4 regions of the [Pantoea] beijingensis genome follow, and region 1 is predicted to be linked to each of the others. Evidence: predicted binding sites of a transcription regulator. Region 1 holds the regulator's gene; each other region holds the start of a gene.
What was found. Region 1 encodes Fur, which represses iron uptake genes when iron is present. Its sites were predicted from a motif close to ATAATAATGAGAACNACTATCAA; they were not measured.
Positions count from the first base shown of each region.

Region 2: a site for Fur is predicted at 2,014-2,036, ahead of J1C60_RS10470 (TonB-dependent siderophore receptor). Genes of this name have one in related genera too.
Region 3: a site for Fur is predicted at 3,283-3,305, ahead of exbB (tol-pal system-associated acyl-CoA thioesterase). Genes of this name have one in related genera too.
Region 4: a site for Fur is predicted at 3,164-3,186, ahead of fhuA (ferrichrome porin FhuA). Genes of this name have one in related genera too.

Region 1 is NZ_CP071409.1:2,782,970-2,787,899, reverse strand. It holds gene glnS (glutamine--tRNA ligase) at 1-1,185, shown strand, start outside; gene fur (ferric iron uptake transcriptional regulator) at 1,398-1,856, opposite strand; gene fldA (flavodoxin FldA) at 2,393-2,923, opposite strand; gene ybfE (LexA regulated protein) at 3,083-3,370, opposite strand; gene ybfF (esterase) at 3,581-4,345, opposite strand; gene seqA (replication initiation negative regulator SeqA) at 4,609-4,930, shown strand, end outside.
Region 2 is NZ_CP071409.1:2,317,649-2,322,578, reverse strand. It holds gene J1C60_RS10470 (TonB-dependent siderophore receptor) at 1-1,918, opposite strand, end outside; gene treA (alpha,alpha-trehalase TreA) at 2,217-3,890, opposite strand; gene J1C60_RS10460 (GntR family transcriptional regulator) at 4,064-4,741, opposite strand; gene J1C60_RS10455 (DUF2848 domain-containing protein) at 4,856-4,930, shown strand, end outside.
Region 3 is NZ_CP071409.1:664,001-668,930, forward strand. It holds gene J1C60_RS03035 (TRAP transporter large permease) at 181-1,467, opposite strand; gene J1C60_RS03040 (TRAP transporter small permease) at 1,481-1,987, opposite strand; gene J1C60_RS03045 (TRAP transporter substrate-binding protein) at 2,041-3,018, opposite strand; gene exbB (tol-pal system-associated acyl-CoA thioesterase) at 3,376-4,110, shown strand; gene exbD (TonB system transport protein ExbD) at 4,116-4,538, shown strand; gene tcuC (MFS transporter) at 4,742-4,930, shown strand, end outside.
Region 4 is NZ_CP071409.1:3,134,322-3,139,251, reverse strand. It holds gene hrpB (ATP-dependent helicase HrpB) at 1-250, shown strand, start outside; gene mrcB (bifunctional glycosyl transferase/transpeptidase) at 465-2,987, shown strand; gene fhuA (ferrichrome porin FhuA) at 3,236-4,930, shown strand, end outside.

The DNA.
Region 1 (4,930 bases):
CGTAACGGCGAGTTTGCGGAAGGTGCCGCATGTCTGCGCGCAAAAATTGATATGGCCTCTAACTTTATTGTGATGCGCGATCCCGTGTTGTATCGCATTAAGTTTGCTGAGCATCATCAGACCGGGAATAAATGGTGCATCTATCCGATGTATGATTTTACCCACTGTATCTCTGATGCGTTGGAAGGCATTACGCATTCACTGTGTACGCTGGAATTCCAGGATAACCGCCGTCTGTACGATTGGGTGCTGGACAACATTACTATTCCTGCACATCCGCGTCAGTACGAGTTTTCCCGGCTCAATCTTGAATATGCCATCATGTCGAAGCGTAAGCTTAACCTGCTGGTTACGGAGAAAGTGGTCGAAGGGTGGGACGATCCTCGCATGCTGACCGTTTCCGGTCTGCGCCGCCGCGGTTATACCGCGTCTTCGATTCGTGAGTTCTGCCGTCGCATTGGTATCACTAAGCAGGATAACATCGTCGAAATGGCTTCGCTGGAATCCTGTATCCGCGATGACCTGAATGAGAACGCGCCACGTGCGATGGCGGTGCTGGATCCGGTTAAACTGGTACTGGAGAATTTGCCTGCGGGTCATGAAGAACTACTGACCATGCCAAACCACCCCAACAAGCCGGAAATGGGCACCCGTGTGGTCCCTTTCAGTCGTGAGATCTATATCGATCGTGCTGATTTTCGTGAAGAGGCGAATAAGCAGTATAAGCGTCTGGTGCTAGGTAAAGAAGTTCGCCTGCGTAATGCCTATGTGATTAAAGCTGAGCGCGTCGCGAAGGACGAAGAGGGTAATATCACATGTCTGTACTGCACCTGTGATGTGGATACGCTGAGTAAAGATCCTGCGGATGGACGCAAGGTCAAAGGTGTTATTCACTGGGTCTCCGCGGTGCATGCGTTACCGGCTGAGTTCCGTCTGTATGATCGCCTGTTTAGTGTCCCGAATCCGGCAGCGGCTGATGACTTTCTATCGACGATTAACCCGCAATCACTGGTTATTCAGCAGGGGTTCGTTGAATCCGGGTTACAGAAGGCAGAGGCAAGCGCACCTTACCAGTTTGAGCGTGAAGGGTATTTCTGCATAGATAGCCGATACTCTTCAGCGAATGCACTGGTGTTCAACCGTACCGTTGGACTGCGTGATACCTGGGCAAAAATCGAGGGTTAAACCGCGTAGCCCGGCGTATGAAGGAGCGACAAGGTTCGCTCCTTTTTTTTGGGGTAAATAATGCCAATGACTAAAACGCGTTGCAGAATAGCGTCGCCATTTGGCGATGGTTGCAGGCCGACATTGCGTCTGCGAGCAGAAAAGACGTTGAAATGTCCGTAATTCACTCAGCAGGCATAAAAAAACCGATGAACAGTCATCGGTTTTTTGCATCACGTCATGTTGTGCTTTTTATCGTGCAACGTTTCATCTTCGCGACAATCGCCCAATGCACAGTGTCCGTATAAATACAGGCTGTGGTTGGTTAGCTTGATGCCGTGCCGCGTTGCGATTTCGCGCTGGCGCGTTTCAATCGACTCATCACTAAACTCAATCACTTTACCGCAATCCAGGCAAATCAGATGATCGTGATGGTGTTGTTGAGTTAATTCAAAAACGGATTTTCCGCCTTCGAAGTTATGGCGGGTAACGATCCCTGCGTCATCAAATTGGTTGAGCACGCGGTATACAGTGGCCAGACCAATTTCTTCGCCCATATCAATCAGGCGTTTGTATAAGTCCTCCGCACTGACGTGATGGCCCTCAGGTTCCTGAAGCACTTCCAGAATCTTGAGTCTGGGAAGCGTGACTTTCAGGCCGGCCTTTTTTAATGCGGTATTGTTGTCAGTCATGCGGATATTGTCCTGTTACTTTGCTAGTCACAATGTGGCTGAAAAGCCCTGAACATCAGTCGACGCAGTATAGATTGCGTCTCATTATAGAACTGATGCGTCTAAATGGAAACCGTGGGGAAAGCGTGAAACTGCCAGTGGATATATGCTGCGTCCGGGGAGTTCATGCTGGAGCCCCACCCATAAGGGCGATTTTGCCTGCCATGTTGAACCAGAATCTACTGGTGCAGCAGCGATTACTCTCCAGGCGGCGACCGCCGCGATCAAAGAGAAAGGCGAACATTGTCCTGACAGGGCTTATCACTCGTTTTTGCAATGACATCATCACGCCCGGGTCCAGGCTGTCTGCGCCAGTAATCCTGCTGGGCAGGCTGTGTTGCTATCCTGCAAACATCCTCTGTTTACAAGAAAAGCACTACGACCAATGTGGGGCATTCTACAGATTTGCCGCCGAAAGTTACAAAAATGTAGCTATTATTTCTATAGGAAAAACCAGTTATTCAATGTGAGATAGCGCCCACATTGCGCCGGGAAGGTTACGCTTCGATGATTTCCTGCAGGTGGAGTTCATCAAAAATTTGCTTCACCCAACTGTCAACACGCTCGTTGGTGAGTTCCGGTTGGCGATCTTCGTCAATGGCCAATCCGAGGAAATGCGTATCATCAGCCAGGCCTTTAGACGCTTCAAAATGGTAACCCGCCGTTGGCCAGTGACCGACGATAACGGCGCCATTGGGTTCAATAATATCGCGGATAGTGCCCATCGCGTCGCAGAAATACTCGGCATAATCTTCCTGATCGCCACAGCCAAACAGACCAACCAGTTTGCCGTTAAAGTCGATCTCTTCCAGCGTGGGGAAAAAGTCGTCCCAGTCGCACTGTGCTTCACCGTAATACCAGGTCGGAATACCCAGCAGTAGGATATCAAAGGCTTCAAGATCTTCTTTGGTACTCTTGGCAATATCATGAACTTCAGCAACCTCTTTACCGAGCTGCTTCTGAATCATCTTTGCAATGTTTTCCGTATTGCCAGTATCGCTGCCAAAGAATATGCCTACGATTGCCATGAGTTTAATAACCTCTTGAAACTTAATGATATGATGAATGCTATTGCTACACAGTTATCGGCAATGATAGCAGACTGGGCTGAAGCGCGGAACTTGAAATGCCGTTGGTTTTGTCGCTTTGTGCGCTCAGACGGATGGTTTATGTGCTGGATTGTCTGGTCAGACTCCCGTTGTTTGGCCACTCAGCTGCGCGAGAATCATCTCTTCAATCAATTCACTGCGACTCATATTACGCTGCTCAGCCATCTCATTTAATGCATCAACGGCATCGCTATTCATTTTTAGTTCGACACGGCGTAGCCCGCGCACTTTGTCACGCTTTAGCTGGTTACGTTTGTTGATACGTAACTGTTCATCACGCGTAAGCGGATTCGTTTTAGGTCGTCCCGGTCGGCGCTCGTCTGCAAATAGATCGAGCGTCGTGCGGTCCGTATTCTCTTTTGCCATAGAATCGTAATATTGAAGCGGAGTTGAGACTAAATGAGCCGGTTACCACAGACGCATTTCCTGCGACGCTGGTCTGGCTACTGACCGTTTGCTGACGTTTACGTCAGTCGACCGCGAAAGAAAATGCCTGCGGCAAAATTTTAGCGCGCCATCATACCCCAGCGAAAGTCGCCGCGACAATCATTTCACGGTACGGGCAACTAATTGCTTTTAAAGTACAAAAAAACGGCGAATGGCGCGCAAAACGGCATCAGGTTTCTCGGCATGTACCCAGTGCCCGGCCCCGGCGATCACATGCGCGCGCGCTTGAGGGAACTGACTCAGGAGCGCCTTGCGGTGGATATCATCAAGATAAGGTGATTGCTCGCCGCGAATAAACAGGGCAGGGCCTTGCCAGGCGGGGATGACTTCCCAGCCGGATATCGTCGCGTAATTATCCCACAGTGCAGGCACGTTAAAACGCCATTCTCCTTCGTGGAAAGATTTTAACAGAAACTGAATAATACCTTCTTCATGGATATATCCGCGCATGACTTCCGCAGCCTCAGAACGCCGGACGACTCCCGCATCCGTCACTGCGTTAACTCCCGCAAAAATGGTGTCGTGTCTACGCGTGTTGTAATCCACTGGCGCGATATCGATTAATGTCAACTGCTCAATACGATCGGCCGCCAGTGCGCTCATCGTCATCGCGATTTTTCCGCCCATCGAATGGCCGATGACGGAAACCTTGCCGATGCCGTGGGCATCCAGCGTCTCCAGCATATCCTGAGCCATAACCTGATAATTCATTTGCTGGCTACGCGGAGAAAGGCCGTGATTACGGACATCAACCTGGATAATCGGGCGGTGCGGTTTTAAATCGCGTGCCAGCACACCCAAATTATCCAGGCTGCCAAACAGGCCATGTATCAATAAAATCGGCGTGGCATTTGCGGTGGTTTGTTCAGTTTGCAAGCGGACATTCAAATTCATGGCAAAGTTCTTACAGTTGGAACGAAAGCTTAGGTTATCATGGATTTCACGTTTCCTGCCGATGTGATAACGCAGCGCGTACGATGAACTTTTTGCGGCTTATTCTGACTTTTGCCTGCAAAGGGCGCTGGCGCTACACGGCGGCAAGATTTAACTTTATAATCCTTATGTTAGAGTCAGAGCAACCAGTGTGCAGTTTTTTGCCACGTGCTAGCACCGGATGCGATCTCACTCTGCAATCTGCAATAACCGTACGGATAAAGATGAAAACAATAGAAGTCGACGAAGAGCTCTACCGCTACATTGCCAGCCACACGCAGCACATTGGTGAAAGTGCATCTGATATTTTACGCCGTATGCTGAAATTTTCCGCAGGCCAGCACGTAGCGGAAGCCACCACGGGCTCCGGCGTCTCAGTAGCGAAAGAAACCCCTCCGGCAAAAACGGAATCCCGTCCACAGGATCGCGTGCGCGCCGTTCGCGAACTGCTGCTTTCTGATGAGTATGCTGAGCAGAAGAGAGCGGTTAACCGGTTTATGCTGGTGTTGTCGACGTTATATTGTCTTGATCCTAAAGCATTTGGAG
Region 2 (4,930 bases), 470 kb from region 1:
GCGTTACCGAGGGTACCCGGCGGGTATTCTCATTATCTGCCCACTGCTTGCCAATATAGCGTACGCCAGCGCCGACGCTGATGCCGTAATCGAATTTGTAGTGCCCCCATGCAGCAACCATCTGGTCGGGTGTAACATAAGGCGTATTGCCATTGTTACCGTCAATCGCGTCTTTAAAGCGCACACGATTCAGAGTCCAGGAGGCCACGGTACTCAGACGCGGCGTCAGCTGATTATGCGCTTCCAGTTCAATCCCCTGAGAGTGGACTTTTCCTGCGGGTTCATAATAGGAGCCGAGCACCACGCGGTTACCGACATCTTTCTGCGTCAGATCGTAGGCTGCAATACTATAAAGGTCATCGGTTCCGGGCGGCTGATATTTCACGCCGGCCTCATATTGTTCGGCGGTGGTCGGTTTCAGCAGGTTACCATCTTTATCCGGCAGCGAGGAGGGCGTGATGGCCTGACTCCAGCTTACATACGGTGAAAATCCGTTATCAAACGCATAGAGCAACGCTGCCCGTCCACTGACATGATCGTCCTGCCTGCGTGCGGCGTTGCTATTATCGGCGACGATACGATCGTAGCGCCCGGAAACATCAAGATGCCACTTATTCAGTTTTATCTCGTCCTGCAGATAGACGCCGGTCTGATAATAGCGGCGGTTTGATGGCGTCCAGGTGACAGGCGACATTGGGCCTACCGGTTGCCCCGTCACCGCATTGAGCTGACCAGGCGTGCCGCTGGCCTCGAAGAGGTCATTTTTATAGCGATGGTATTCCGCGCCCAGCACCACGGTGTGATCCAAATGGCCAGTAGCAAAATCGGCCTCTAACTGGTTATCAATAGCGTAGGCAGCCAGTGATGAACGTTCTCCGGAATAGGCGCGGTTCAGGAGATCCGTGCCCGACACCCAGCCATATTGATAGACCTGATCAAGATCGACGTTAGAGTGGCTATAGCTGGCATTGGAGCGGAATGACCAGGTATCGTCAAAGCGATGGGAAAAGTTATAGCTGTAGATCTGCTCATGGCGTTTGAATTGATCGAGCGAGGTATCGCCTTCATAAAAACCATGACTCAGTTTATAGCCGTTGTGGCGATACAGCGACCCTTCACCCGGCACCGAACCGTGATAACCCCCGGACGGATCTTTTTGCAGATAGGCTTTTAACACCAGCGATGTATTGTCATCCGGTTGCCACAACACCGACGGAGAGAGGGCGTACTTCTCTTCCCGCGTATGATCATACTGGGTATCACTGTGCCGTGTGATGCCGGTCAAACGAAAAGCCCATTGATCGTTAATCGCATTGGTATAGTCAAATGCGCTGCTGGTGGTGGCATTATTGCCGGCAGAGAGGCGGAAATGTCCTTCCTCGGCAAATTGCGGCCGCTGAGTGGTCATATTCACCAAACCGCCCGGCACCGTTTGTCCATATAACGCAGAAGAGGGGCCTTTAATCACGTCGATCCGTTCAAGGAACCAGGGATCGACCTGTAATACGTTAAAGCTCCCGCCATCACTCATCACGCGCAGGCCATCAAGGAAGATATTATCGACGTCGCCACCATGAAAGCCCCGCAGCGACACCGTATCATAACGTGATGCAGCCCCGGCGAAGTTAGTAAAAGCGCCGGCGGTATAGTTAAGCGCCTGATTAACGTTAGTGGCGCCCAAATCGTCTATCTGCTGGCGTGTTACCACTGAAACGGACTGTGCAGTGGTGATTAGGGGCCGGTCGGTTTTGGTGGCGCCGGTAGTGGATTTTGCGGTGTAGCCTGAAGTGGGAGACAGCGCCGTTTCGGCAGGTTGCGCTGTTACAACGAGTGTCTCTGCAGCAAAAGAAAGCGCTGGCGCGAGTAGGGCAAGTGAACACAATAGAGTGGAACGCTTGACGGAAGAGGCCATTCTCATTCTTTTATCCCTTAATTCTATCAAAATGAAAGGCGAAGCTCTTCGTGATAATCATTATTTGAAATGATTTAAAACGAATAGCAATCATTGTTAAAACAAGAATGAGAATTATTATCTTTCTCTTTTGTGGTTTCAAGGATAAAGTTAATTTATCTGTTCACGTAATAAAATCATGGGATTAGAAGAAAAAAGGAGTCATCAGGCCAGGGATGCAGGGTCGAACAATCACGGGCCGCAAACTTCTGCGGCCTGATTCAAAGGGATGAAAAACGACAAGGCAAAGGCGTGGAAAGCTCGCTTATTGGGCTTTTGTCTGATTGATATCGTTGACGTTATTGCAGGTCACACCTTTTGGACAGTACATATCGATCAATTTCAGCGTCACGCCGTTGGTCCAGCCGAATCCGTCCTGCAAGGGATACTCACCGCCTCCGCCGGCTCCTTTGCCTTCAACGACATACTTTTCAACCAGCTTGTGCTGCTTGTCATAAGTGGACTGCACATTGTTAAGGAAACGCATGCCAATATCTTGTGCCAGCGTCTGATGATCATAATGATTCAGGCCTTCAACCGCGACCCACTGCAGCGGTGCCCAGCCATTCGGCGCATCCCACTGTTGCCCGGTCTTAACATTGGTGGTCACCAGCCCTCCCTCTTTAACCAACTGTTTCTCTACCGCTTCGGCGGTGCGGTTAGCTTTATCCGGCGTTGCCGCCTGCAGGTAAAGCGGGAAAAGGGTTGCGGCGGTCAGCTGTTTACGTATGCGTTCCTGCTTCCAGTTATAATCTGCATACCAGCCATCCTGCTCATCCCACAGTGTTTTATTAATTGCCTGCTGACGTAACTTCGCTAACTTGTCAAAGCGCGTACTGGCATCGTTTTGCTTCGCGGCCTTACTGGCGTGAGCCAGCGTTTTTTCAAGATGAAACAGCAGCGCATTGAGATCGACAGGAACGATTTGTGTGGTGTGAATAGTAGAAAGATCGCCGGACTTATCAAACCAGCGCGAACTGAAATCCCAGCCGGATGCGGCCCCGGCGCGCAAATCGCGGTACAGCTCAGCCTTATTACGATCGGGCGCTTTTTCGGCTGTGGCGATATCATCCATCCAGGACTCGGTGCGTGGCACATCGCGTGCATCCCAATAGCGGTTAAGCACGGTGCCGTCTTTTAACTTCACCACCCGCCTGTCGGCCTCACCGGGCGATACCTTCTCCGCACCCGCCATCCAGTAGTCATACTCTTTTTGCAGCTGTGGCAGGTACTTGCTATAAACCGCCTCACCCCCGTGCGTTGCCAGCAAATCAACCATCAGGCTAAAGAACGGCGGTTGTGAACGACTCAGGTAATAGCTGCGGTTGCCGTTAGGAATATGACCGTATTTGTCCAACTCTTGTGCGAAATTATCCACCATATCCTGCACGCGGTCCCAGTGGCCGCTCTCCGCCAGTCCCAGCATGGTGAAGTAACTGTCCCAGTAATAGACCTCGCGGAAACGCCCACCGGGCACCACATAGGGTTTTGCCAATGGCAGCAGGGAATCATACTGTCCGACCTTATCGGTTGTACGAGTCAACACGGGCCACAGGCTATTAATATGCTCACGCAGGCTTTGTCCCGCAGGGGGGACATACTTTTCACCTGCGGCTGGCAGAATAAAATTGGCGCTGACGAAATGGCGCAAATCAAAATTTCTCTGGTTTTTTTGCATTTGCCAGTCGGCGAGAATAGAAGAGGGATCATACTTCGGAACCGCATCAGCAAAGGTTTTCTGATCGGGGAAAAACGCAGCCGATTGTACGGCATGGTAAAGCGGTCCCAGACGGATATCGGGTGGCTGTGGTGTATCGTCCAGCATGCGCGGTGCATCAGCGGTTTGCGCATAAGCCCCGTAGCCCGTCAGCATACCCGTTAACATCAGTGGCAACACCAGGGCCTTTTTCCATTGACGGTTTTCTGCTCGTCTCATCATCGGCTGTTCTCCTTGTCCAGACCTGACATGGTCTGTAAGTTATTGACCATGCAACAAACGTTAGACGAGATTTTACAAATTAGCAGGAAACAGCGCATGAAATGTGAGATGGCTAATGGTTTTTAGTCGATTCGGGCGCGCTAAACGCCAGGAGAAAAAGCGCAATCTGCGTATTAACCCGCCAACAAGGCGCGTTTGAACGAGAGAATATGTTCCTGCGTTGCGGCTTCTGCTGCCATCATATTCTGCATCGACAGCGCGTCGATAATCGCATTATGCTCGGCAATCACTTCCTGCATATGGATCTCCTGTGACAGCGTCGTTGCCCAGAAACGCTGGGCCTGTGCATGGATAACGCTAAGAATATCACTCAGTCGCCCGTTTGCGGCAATGCTGGCCAGCAGATGGTGGAATTCACGATCGAGCATCATCATCGCAATTCTGTCGCGTTGATTGCAGGCATCGGCAATCTTCAGGTTAAGCGCGCGCAAGGTCGCGATATCTGCAGCGGTAACCCGCGGGCAGGCGAGACGAATGCAAAGCGACTCATTGGCCAACCGAACCTCAATTAATTCAAGAGCATCATCAATGGAAAGGGGCGCAACCATCACGCCTTTGCGGGGAATGACCTGCAACAACCCTTCAGCGGCCAGTCGGTGGATTGCCTGGTTAATGGGTGTGCGTCCCATTTCAAGGTCGGCCATCACCTGGGCAGTATTCAGATAATCTCCCGGCTTGTAGCTCAAGGTAATCAGTGCCTGTTTAAAACGCAAATAAGCCAGTTCGTTCAACGAAATAGAGCGCGTTTTTGCAGTCTCTTCTTCATATGTTTCCGTGGCGGCATTATTCACATTTATCTCCTGCGATTTGAACTCATCCACATTCTACACAAAAAGGTGGCACGAAAATCGCCTATTTTAAGCTACAGTGAAATTTCACAGTAATTTTAAAGCGAGGGAAACAGGATGAAACTGCGTTTTACGTTACAGTCACATCAGGAAGAAGCTATTAATGTAGATGTTAATCAACTAGTTATTGCT
Region 3 (4,930 bases), 2.0 Mb from region 1:
AGACGCCCCGCTAAACCCTGAATAATCGTGTTGATAACTTATCACGTTTCCTTGCTGCCGGATCATGTTGATTGAGTATAAACATCATGAAATAGCATAAAAAAATGGCCGGGAGAAACCAGCCATTTTTCAGCAGAGTGGGTGACGAAAGAGGCGTCGTTGCCATCCCTGATATCGGCGTTACAGGACGCCCATGACGCCCGGTAGCCACAATGAAATTGCCGGGATATAGGTAATCAACATCAGCACGAAAAACAGCAGGCAATAGAACGGCACCATGGCTTTCACGACCTGTTCAATTTTTTGCTTGCCTACCGCACTGGCAACAAACAGTACTGAACCGACTGGCGGTGTAATCAAGCCGGTGCCGAGATTGAGCATCATAATCATGCCGAAATGTACCGGGCTGACGCCTAAGGCTGTGGTCACTGGTAACAACACCGGGGTCAGAATCAAAATGAGTGGTGCCATATCCATCAATGTGCCGATGAGCAGCAGCAGAATGTTAATGCACATCAAAATGACGTACTTGTTATCAGAAATGCTGGTAAAGAAATCAGTAATCAGCTGCGGCAGCTGCATAAAGGTCATTACCGCGCCAAACCCTGCGGCGAAGGCGATTAGCACCATCACAATCGTTACCGTTTTGATAGTCCGGAACAGCAGGATATGCAGCTGATTCCATTTAAAATCACGATAAATAAACATGGTAACGAAGAAGGCCCACAGGCAGGCAATGGCCGCAGACTCCGTCGCGGTAAAGACGCCAGTCAGGATCCCTCCCAGGATAATCACAATGGTGAATAACCCCCAGAAGGCGTTAAAAAAGATCTTCACGGCCTGGTTAAACGGCACCCGTTCACCTTTGGGATAGCCCCGTTTACGGGCAAAGCCGATACACATCACCATCAGGCACAAGCCGAGCAGTAATCCTGGGAAGATCCCGGCAACAAAGAGCGAAGAGATAGTGACCGTGCCGCCAGTTGCCAGTGAATAAATCACCGAGTTATGGCTAGGAGGCGTTAGAACCGCCTGTACTGAACCACTGGCGGTGACGGCGGTGGCAAAATCCCGAGGATAACCTTTTGCTTCCATTTCCGGGATCATCACCGAACCAATTGATGCCGTATCGGCAATCGATGAACCGGAAATGGCACCAAAAAAAGTTGAGGCGACAATATTCACCAGCGACAGCCCACCGCGAATAAAACCGACAAAAATATAGGCAAAATTGACCAGCCGCCGAGCGATACCCCCCTCCGCCATAATCGCGCCAGCGAGAATAAAGAAAGGGATAGTGAGTAACGAGAATTTATTGATGCCGTTAGTAATCTGAATCACTACCGCCTCTGGCGGCAGTTCAATCCACCAGGCACCAATAAAAGCACTTAACCCTACGGCGAAGGCCACCGGGAAACCAAAAGCCAGTAACACCAACAGACTGCCAACTAAAATCAATGCATCCATGATGAACTCCGAATCAATGGGTACCACCGAGTACGACAAGTGGACGCTGTGATTGCTCACCACACACCAATCGTTCAATAACAAACAGCAGGGTGAACACGGCGCCAATTGGAATGGGGAGATACATTTCGCCGAAAGTGACAGCGGGCATTGCCGCCAGTGGCTGGATCCACATGGCCTGACACAATCCGTAACTGGCGAGAAAAACCACGATACAGGTTGCGATCATCAGCAGATCGCACACAATATTTGCCAGGCGTTGGCCTTTTGGTGAAAGTCGATCGGTGATCATGGAGACGCAGATATGCGTACCCGCACGGAAACCTACGGGAGCCCCGATAAAGGTGAAAATAATGACGCAGACAATTGCCACCGGTTCTGGCCAGGAGAGTGCATCATCCAGTGCGTAGCGAGCAAAAATACCGATGGGGATAATAATCACCATGATCATTAAGGCAATCGCGGCCACCACCATGCACAGCAGATAGAGCATATCCATCAGTCGTGAATAAGCAGACATAGAAAGTTACCCGGATAAAGTGCGCCAGAACATCGCTCTGGCGCGGAGGAGGATTATTTGACTGCGGCAATCTTCTGCATCAAATCCTGATAATTCTTACCGTATTGATCGCGTACAGGCTGCGTGGCTTTCACAAAATAATCACGGTCGATATCCTGGAATGTGACGCCGCCCGCTTTCATTTTCGCAACGGACTCATCGTTATATTTTGCCCACAATACGCGTTCCTCATCTTGGGCTTCTTTACTCAATTTTTTCAGCAGGGCCTGATCGTCTTTCGACAATTTGTCCCATGAGAGTTTGGAGAAGAGAATCATCTCCGGCTGAATAAAGTGGCCAGTCAGGGTGTAGTATTTGGTCACTGGCATATAGTTGTGGGCGACAAAAGTGGGTGGATTGTTTTCCGTACCGTCCACAACGCCGGTTTGCATAGCGCTGAAGACTTCACTGACGCCCATCCCCACGGGATTCGTGCCCATAGCTTTTAGCGTTGCCAGGGATATCGGACTGTTCTGAACACGGATTTTCATTCCTTTAAAATCTTCCGGTTTCTGCACCGGTTTTTTGGTGATCATGTTACGTACCCCGGCATCCGTCCAGCCGAGGAAAACCATGCGTGTATTGGGATCACTATCGAATTTGTCGGTGATTTCTTTGCCGACATCGCCATCCAGAACTTTATGCATATGGTCTACATCACGGAAAACATACGGCAGAGTGAGTACGCTGGTTTCCGGTGCGATGGTCGTGACGGGAGCCAGAGACACGCGAATCATGTCGATTGCGCCAATTTGTACCTGCTGGAGCGTTTGGTCTTCATCCCCGAGTACGCCGCCCGCAAAGACTTTTATTTCCAGGCGGCCATCAGTGGCCTGTTTAAGCTTATCCCCCATATGCTGTAAGGCGACAACGGTGGGATAACCCGCAGGCTGAACTTCAGCCACCTTTAGCACTTTTGCGCTGGCGGCTGTTGATGCCATCATTGCTGTGGAAACCAGTGAGACCGCGAGTATTAGTTTTTTCAACCGCATTTTATTTTCTCCTGCGCGTAATGAGGAATCCCGTATTGGCGCCATTGGGCTTTGAGGTATGAGGTCAGATGCCACCGGGGCTGTTTCAATATAGAGAAAATGTGTTGGTTAAAAATTGCCTTCTTGTCAATTGGATGAATCGCATCACATTATCAAAACGATGTTTTAATAATTTTCTATTCGATATCACAAAAGCAAAACATACCAGGCTCTCCGAGGCGTAGAAAACAGGTTTTTGCCTGGCATAGTCAGGTAACTTTGTAAATAGTAATGAGAACCACTATCAATTCAGCGCTAATTTGGTATGATCCGCGACTGTTTTCTGTGTGTGGTTAAAAAGGTTGGAGACGCAGAGTGGTGACCGATAATTTGATGCAAACGGACCTTTCCGTTTGGGGCATGTACGATCATGCCGATATCGTAGTAAAGGCGGTAATGATTGGGCTGTTGCTGGCATCCGTTGTGACATGGGCCATCTTCTTCAGTAAAAGCGCAGAGCTATTATCGGCAAAACGTCGCCTTAAGCGCGAACAGCAGGCGTTAGCAACGGTACGTTCGCTGCGCGAAGCGGCAGAAACCTGTAACAGTTTTTCCGCACAAAGCTTAAGCAAGCAATTGCTGAATGAAGCGCAAAACGAGCTTGAGCTTTCTGCCGGTTCAGATGATAACGACGGCATTAAAGAGCGTACGGGGTTTCGTCTGGAGCGTCGAGTGGCGGCGTTGAGTCGTTACGCAGGGCGGGGCAACGGTTTTCTCGCAACAATAGGTGCTATCGCGCCCTTCGTCGGGCTGTTTGGTACCGTTTGGGGCATCATGAATAGCTTTATTGGTATCGCAAAGACGCAAACCACGAATCTGGCCGTTGTTGCTCCGGGTATTGCTGAAGCCCTGCTTGCCACGGCAATTGGGTTGGTTGCAGCGATCCCGGCAGTCGTTATTTATAACGTTTTTGCCCGTATGATCGCGAATTATAAAGCCTCTTTAGGTGATGTTGCGGCCCAGGTTTTGTTACTGCAGAGTCGTGACCTTGATTTAGCTAACAGCGCAGATTCGCACCGTGTTTCTGCCGCCCAGAAACTGCGGGTAGGTTAAGTATTATGGCCATGCGATTAAACGAAGATCTCGACGGCAACGGTGAGATGCATGAAATTAACGTCACGCCATTTATCGACGTGATGTTGGTTCTACTGATCATCTTTATGGTTGCCGCACCTCTGGCAACCGTCGATGTCCGTGTTAATTTGCCTGCTTCGACCAGTGCCCCTCAACCGCGGCCGGAAAAACCCGTTTATCTTTCTATTAAAGCGGATAAACAGCTGTATATCGGCAATGAAGCCGTAAATGCTGATGACCTGGTACGCGTACTTACCACGCAAACCGAAGGTAAGAAAGATACGACTATCTTTTTTCAGGCAGATAAAACGGTCGATTACGAAACGCTCATGGGCGTAATGGACTCCCTCAGACAGGCGGGTTACCTCAAGATCGGTCTGATGGGAATGGAAACCACCAAGAAATAGTTCGGTAGCGGAAGGGAACTCCTCTCTCCGCTACGCCCTCTCATTTCGATTGTTGTGCCCCGCATTCGCCCCCCTTTGATGTCATATTTGTTGGTCTTTAGTTACTAATTTTGCAGATTTGTAAACTGAAATGGTGATTGTTGTCACATTAAGTGACTGCTTCTCGCGCTAAAAACAAGGGGGAGAACATAAGGAAGCAAGCAATGACTATAACCACTTCAGTTACCAGGACGTCACCGAGTGGCGCAAAAACTATCTTCAGCGCAACCAGCGGCAATTTTCTGGAAATGTATGATTTCATGGTATTTGGCTATTACGCTTCAGCCATTGCCAACACTTTTTTTCCGAGCGACAACCCCTTTGCATCACTGATGCTAACGCTAATGACCTTT
Region 4 (4,930 bases), 350 kb from region 1:
CCTGCAGGAAATGTATGGCGAATCGCAAAGTCCGTGCATAGCGGAAGGGCGCGTACCGCTGGTGCTTGAGCTACTTTCGCCTGCGCAGCGCCCTTTACAGATTACCCGAGATCTTGCAGGATTCTGGCGTGGTGCCTGGGCCGAGGTGCAAAAAGAGATGAAAGGGCGTTATCCGAAGCACCTTTGGCCGGACGATCCGGCTAATGCGCTGCCAACAAAACGCACCCGAAAGTTTTCTCCGCCCTCCTGAGGGGCGTAAAAAAGGATCTCTTGAATGTAAGAGGGGCCGAGAATCACGGTCGTTTCCAATAAATTTGCCGTCATTATCGTGACGGAGAAGGGCGCCGTGCGGCGATAGCGTTAAGGATGACGGAGATATTTAGGAAGGTTCTTCTTTCCTAATGTAAAGAGTAAGAAGAGAGTAGTCGGCCTTGCCGACGACTATCCCTGGAGAAATGAAACCAATGTCTGGGAACGATCGCGAACCTATTGGGCGCAAAGGAAAACAATCTTCACCGCCGCGTAAGCCGGCGGGACGGGGTCGCCGCAGGGAAGATGATTATGATGAAAAATTTGAGGATTATCAGGACGATCCTGATAATGATAATGAGGAGATAGAGCCGGTGCCGCGTAAAGGAAAAGGGCGTTCGCCACGTAAAAAGAGAGGTTGGTTAGGCTTAATCATTAAGCTGTTGCTGATCTTTATTGTGGCGATGGTGGTGTACGGTGTGTATCTCGACTCACAAATTCGCAGTCGTATTGACGGCAAGGTGTGGCAATTGCCTGCAACGGTATATGGCCGTATGGTCAGCCTTGAACCGGGTATGTCGTATAATAAGCAGGAGATGGTCGCACTGCTGGAAGGCACGCAGTATCGCCAGGTGTCGCGCATGACGCGTCCGGGCGAATTTACCGTGCAGGCCAATAGTATTGAGATGATCCGTCGTCCGTTTGATTTCCCCGACAGCAAAGAGGGGCAAATTCGCGCACGTTTATCTTTCAGCAACGGTGAGCTAAGCGAGATTAAGAACCTCGACAGCGGACGTGATTTTGGCTTTTTCCGCCTCGATCCCCGCTTGATCACCATGCTGCAGTCGCCAAACGGCGAGCAACGCCTGTTCGTGCCGCGTGCTGGCTTCCCGGATCTGCTGGTGGATACGCTGGTGGCGACCGAAGACCGCCATTTCTACACGCATGACGGTATCAGCTTTTACTCGATCGGCAGGGCGTTTCTCGCCAACATCACCGCAGGACGCGCGGTACAGGGCGGCAGTACGCTGACGCAGCAACTGGTGAAAAACCTGTTCCTGACTAACGAACGTTCGCTGTGGCGCAAGGCCAATGAAGCGTATATGGCGCTGATCATGGACGCGCGGTACAGCAAAGATCGTATCCTTGAGTTGTACCTGAATGAGGTTTACCTCGGTCAAAGTGGTAGCGATCAAATTCGCGGCTTCCCGCTGGCAAGTCTGTACTATTTTGGTCGCCCGGTAGATGAGTTAAGCCTCGATCAGCAAGCGCTGCTGGTGGGGATGGTAAAAGGTGCGTCGCTGTATAATCCGTGGCGCAATCCGCAACTTTCACTGGAGCGTCGTAACCTGGTACTGCGTCTGTTGCAGCAGCAGAAGGTGATCGACCAGGAATTGTACGACATGCTGAGCGCGCGCCCGTTAGGCGTACAGCCAAAAGGCGGCGTGATTACACCACAGCCTGCGTTTATGCAGATGGTGCGTAATGAGCTACAGCAGAAGCTGGGTGATAAGATCAAAGATCTCTCCGGCGTGAAAATTTTCACCACGCTGGATTCGGTATCGCAGGACGCGGCGGAAAAATCGGTGGAAGAGGGGATCCCGGCTCTGCGCAAACAGCGCGGTTTGAAGGATCTTGAAACCGCGATGGTGATTGTGGATCGTTTCAGCGGCGAAGTCCGTGCGATGGTCGGTGGTGCCGATCCGCAGTTTGCCGGTTATAACCGTGCTTTACAGGCGCGCCGTTCGATTGGTTCACTGGCGAAACCTGCGACCTACCTTACCGCGCTGGGTCAGCCGGATAAATACCGACTGAATACCTGGATTGCTGATAACCCAATTGCATTGAAGCAACCAAACGGACAAATCTGGAAGCCGCAAAATGACGATCGTCAGTTTAGCGGTCAGGTCATGTTGGTGGATGCGCTGACGCGTTCAATGAACGTACCCACGGTCAATCTGGGGATGACGTTGGGTTTACCGCAGGTGGTGGATACCTGGACGAAGCTTGGTGTGCCAAAAGAGCAGCTAAATTCTGTTCCGGCCATGCTGCTGGGTGCGCTTAATCTCACGCCAGTTGAAGTGGCTCAGGCATTCCAGACTATTGCCAGCGGGGGGAATCGTGCGCCGCTTTCTGCATTACGTTCGGTGATCGCGGAAGATGGTACCGTGCTTTACCAAAGCTTCCCGCAGGCAGAACGAGCCGAACCGGCGCAGGCTGCCTATCTGACGCTTTATGGTATGCAACAGGTCGCAGAGCGTGGCACGGCGCGTGCGCTGGGGGCATTGTTCCCGAATGCGCACCTTGCCGCGAAAACCGGTACCACCAACAATCTGGTGGACAGCTGGTTTGCCGGTATCGATGGCAAAGAAGTCGCGATTACCTGGATTGGTCGTGATAACAACCAGCCGACCAAACTTTATGGGGCTTCAGGTGCGATGCAGATTTATCGCCGCTATCTGAATAACCAGGCCCCTATGCCGCTGACCTTAACGCCTCCGGAAGATATCGCACCAATGAGCGTAGACTCGGCCGGTAATTTTGTTTGCGGGACGGGCAGCAGCAGTTGGCGTACGTTGCCGGTCTGGACCACGGATGCTAACGCGCTGTGCCAACAGCAACAGCAGCAGTTCCAGCAGCAGCAGCAGCAGCAGCAACAACAACAACAGTCGCCGCAGGAACAGAAAGATGGCGATGGCGTTGCGGGCTGGATAAAAGATATGTTCGGCAACAAATAACGACGGGTTAACGTCTGGCCCTGAAGTATCAACCGTGATAGTGGAACAGGTGGCTTTATCTGTTCCGCTATCACGGAAAACCGCTCTACAGTTTAAGTAACCCCCTTTTCTGGCTTGATCCTCTCCTGCATTTTTACTTGCGAATATTCGTTTATTTCGCCTATGATAATGCACTATTGTTAATAGTTATCATTTGCATTCTTATTTCGATTTTCATTTGATCTCTTTGAATCCAGAGAAATACCCCCATGAGTAATGCCACATTTATTTTATTCATTACTAAGTTAATTCCGGGTTCTTCATGCAGTAGGTTGGCCGTACTGGCTGCGTTATTGCCCGGTATTATGGTTTTTACAGCCGCAGGTAATAATACGTTGGTCGTTGATGCCGCGGGGGGGACAACTCATGAAAGTGCGTGGGGGCCTTCCCCGACTATCGCAGCGAAAAAGAGCGCGACAGGAACGAAAACGGAGACCCCGATAGAGAAAAATCCGCAATCCGTTTCGATTGTGACGCGAGAAGAACTGGATATTCATCAGCCGACCTCGGTGAAAGCGTCGCTGGGTTATACGCCCGGTGTGACGGTGGCTTCACGAGGCGCTTCAAACACCTATGATGCTGTCCTGATCCGTGGCTTTGGCTCGGTTAACCAGAATAACTACCTGGATGGTTTGAAATTGCAGGGCGACTTTTTCAATGAGGCGGTCATCGATCCTTATATGCTGGAGCGCGTTGAGTTAATGCGCGGTCCCACATCGGTCTTGTATGGAAAAAGTAGCCCAGGCGGCATCATTGCGATGGTCAGTAAGCGCCCTGTACAGGAAACGCTGCGCGAAGTGCAGTTCAAAATGGGCAGCGATAATCTGTTCCAGACAGGCTTTGATTTCGGGGGCGCTCTTGATGATGAGGGCAGGTACTCTTACCGCTTAACCGGGCTGGCGCGTGATGCGGATGAACAGCAAAATTTTGCGGATGAAAAGCGTTTTGCTATTGCCCCCTCCTTCAACTGGCGTCCGAATGATAAAACCAGCCTGACGTTGCTTGCCAATATTCAGAATGAGCCATCGTTAGGCTATTACGGCTGGCTGCCGCGGAGTGGGACCGTCGATCCGCTGCCGACGGGTTCACGCTTATCGCCGACGTTTAACGAAGGGGCGACCAATAATATGTATGCCCGCCAGCAACGTATGCTGGGTTATAGCGCTGAGCATGCACTCAATAATACCTTCATTGTGCGCCAGAATCTGCGTTATATGCAGTTGCGTACCGATCAAAATAATGTTTACGGTACAGATATTTGTACGGCGGCAAGTCTTAGCTGTTCTGGTGTTGCGCCGGGCGAGCTGAATCACTATCTGAGTCGCAGTACCATCGTTTCTCGTGAAAAGCTGAATGCGTTTGCGCTGGATAACCAGCTTGAATCTAAATTTGAGACGGGCGAGGCCAGCCATACGCTGTTAGCAGGCGTTGACTACCAGCGTACGCGCAATGATGTCAGTGCTCTGTTCGGCTCAGCTCCGGCATTAGATCTTTATGATCCACAATTTGATGATTTTGATTTTCCTTCCGCCCCCGGATATCAATTAAACCGCCAGCAACAAGTGGGTCTGTATGCTCAGGAACAGGGGGAGTGGCACCGCTGGGTAATGACGCTTGGTGGGCGCTATGACTGGCTGAAACAATCGACGTTAACCCGCAGCAGCAGTACGACTACCGAACGTAAAGATGGGCAGTTTACGGCCCGGGCCGGTCTGAATTACGTATTTGAAAACGGTATTTCTCCTTATCTCAGTTATAGCGAATCATTCGAGCCCAATTCAGGTGCCAGTTTTGATGGTCAGACATTTGCTCCGTCAAAAGGACGTCAGTATGAGGCAGGGGTTAAATATGTGCCGCAAGACCGGGCCATTGTCCTGACCGGTGCACTCTATCAACTGACGAAA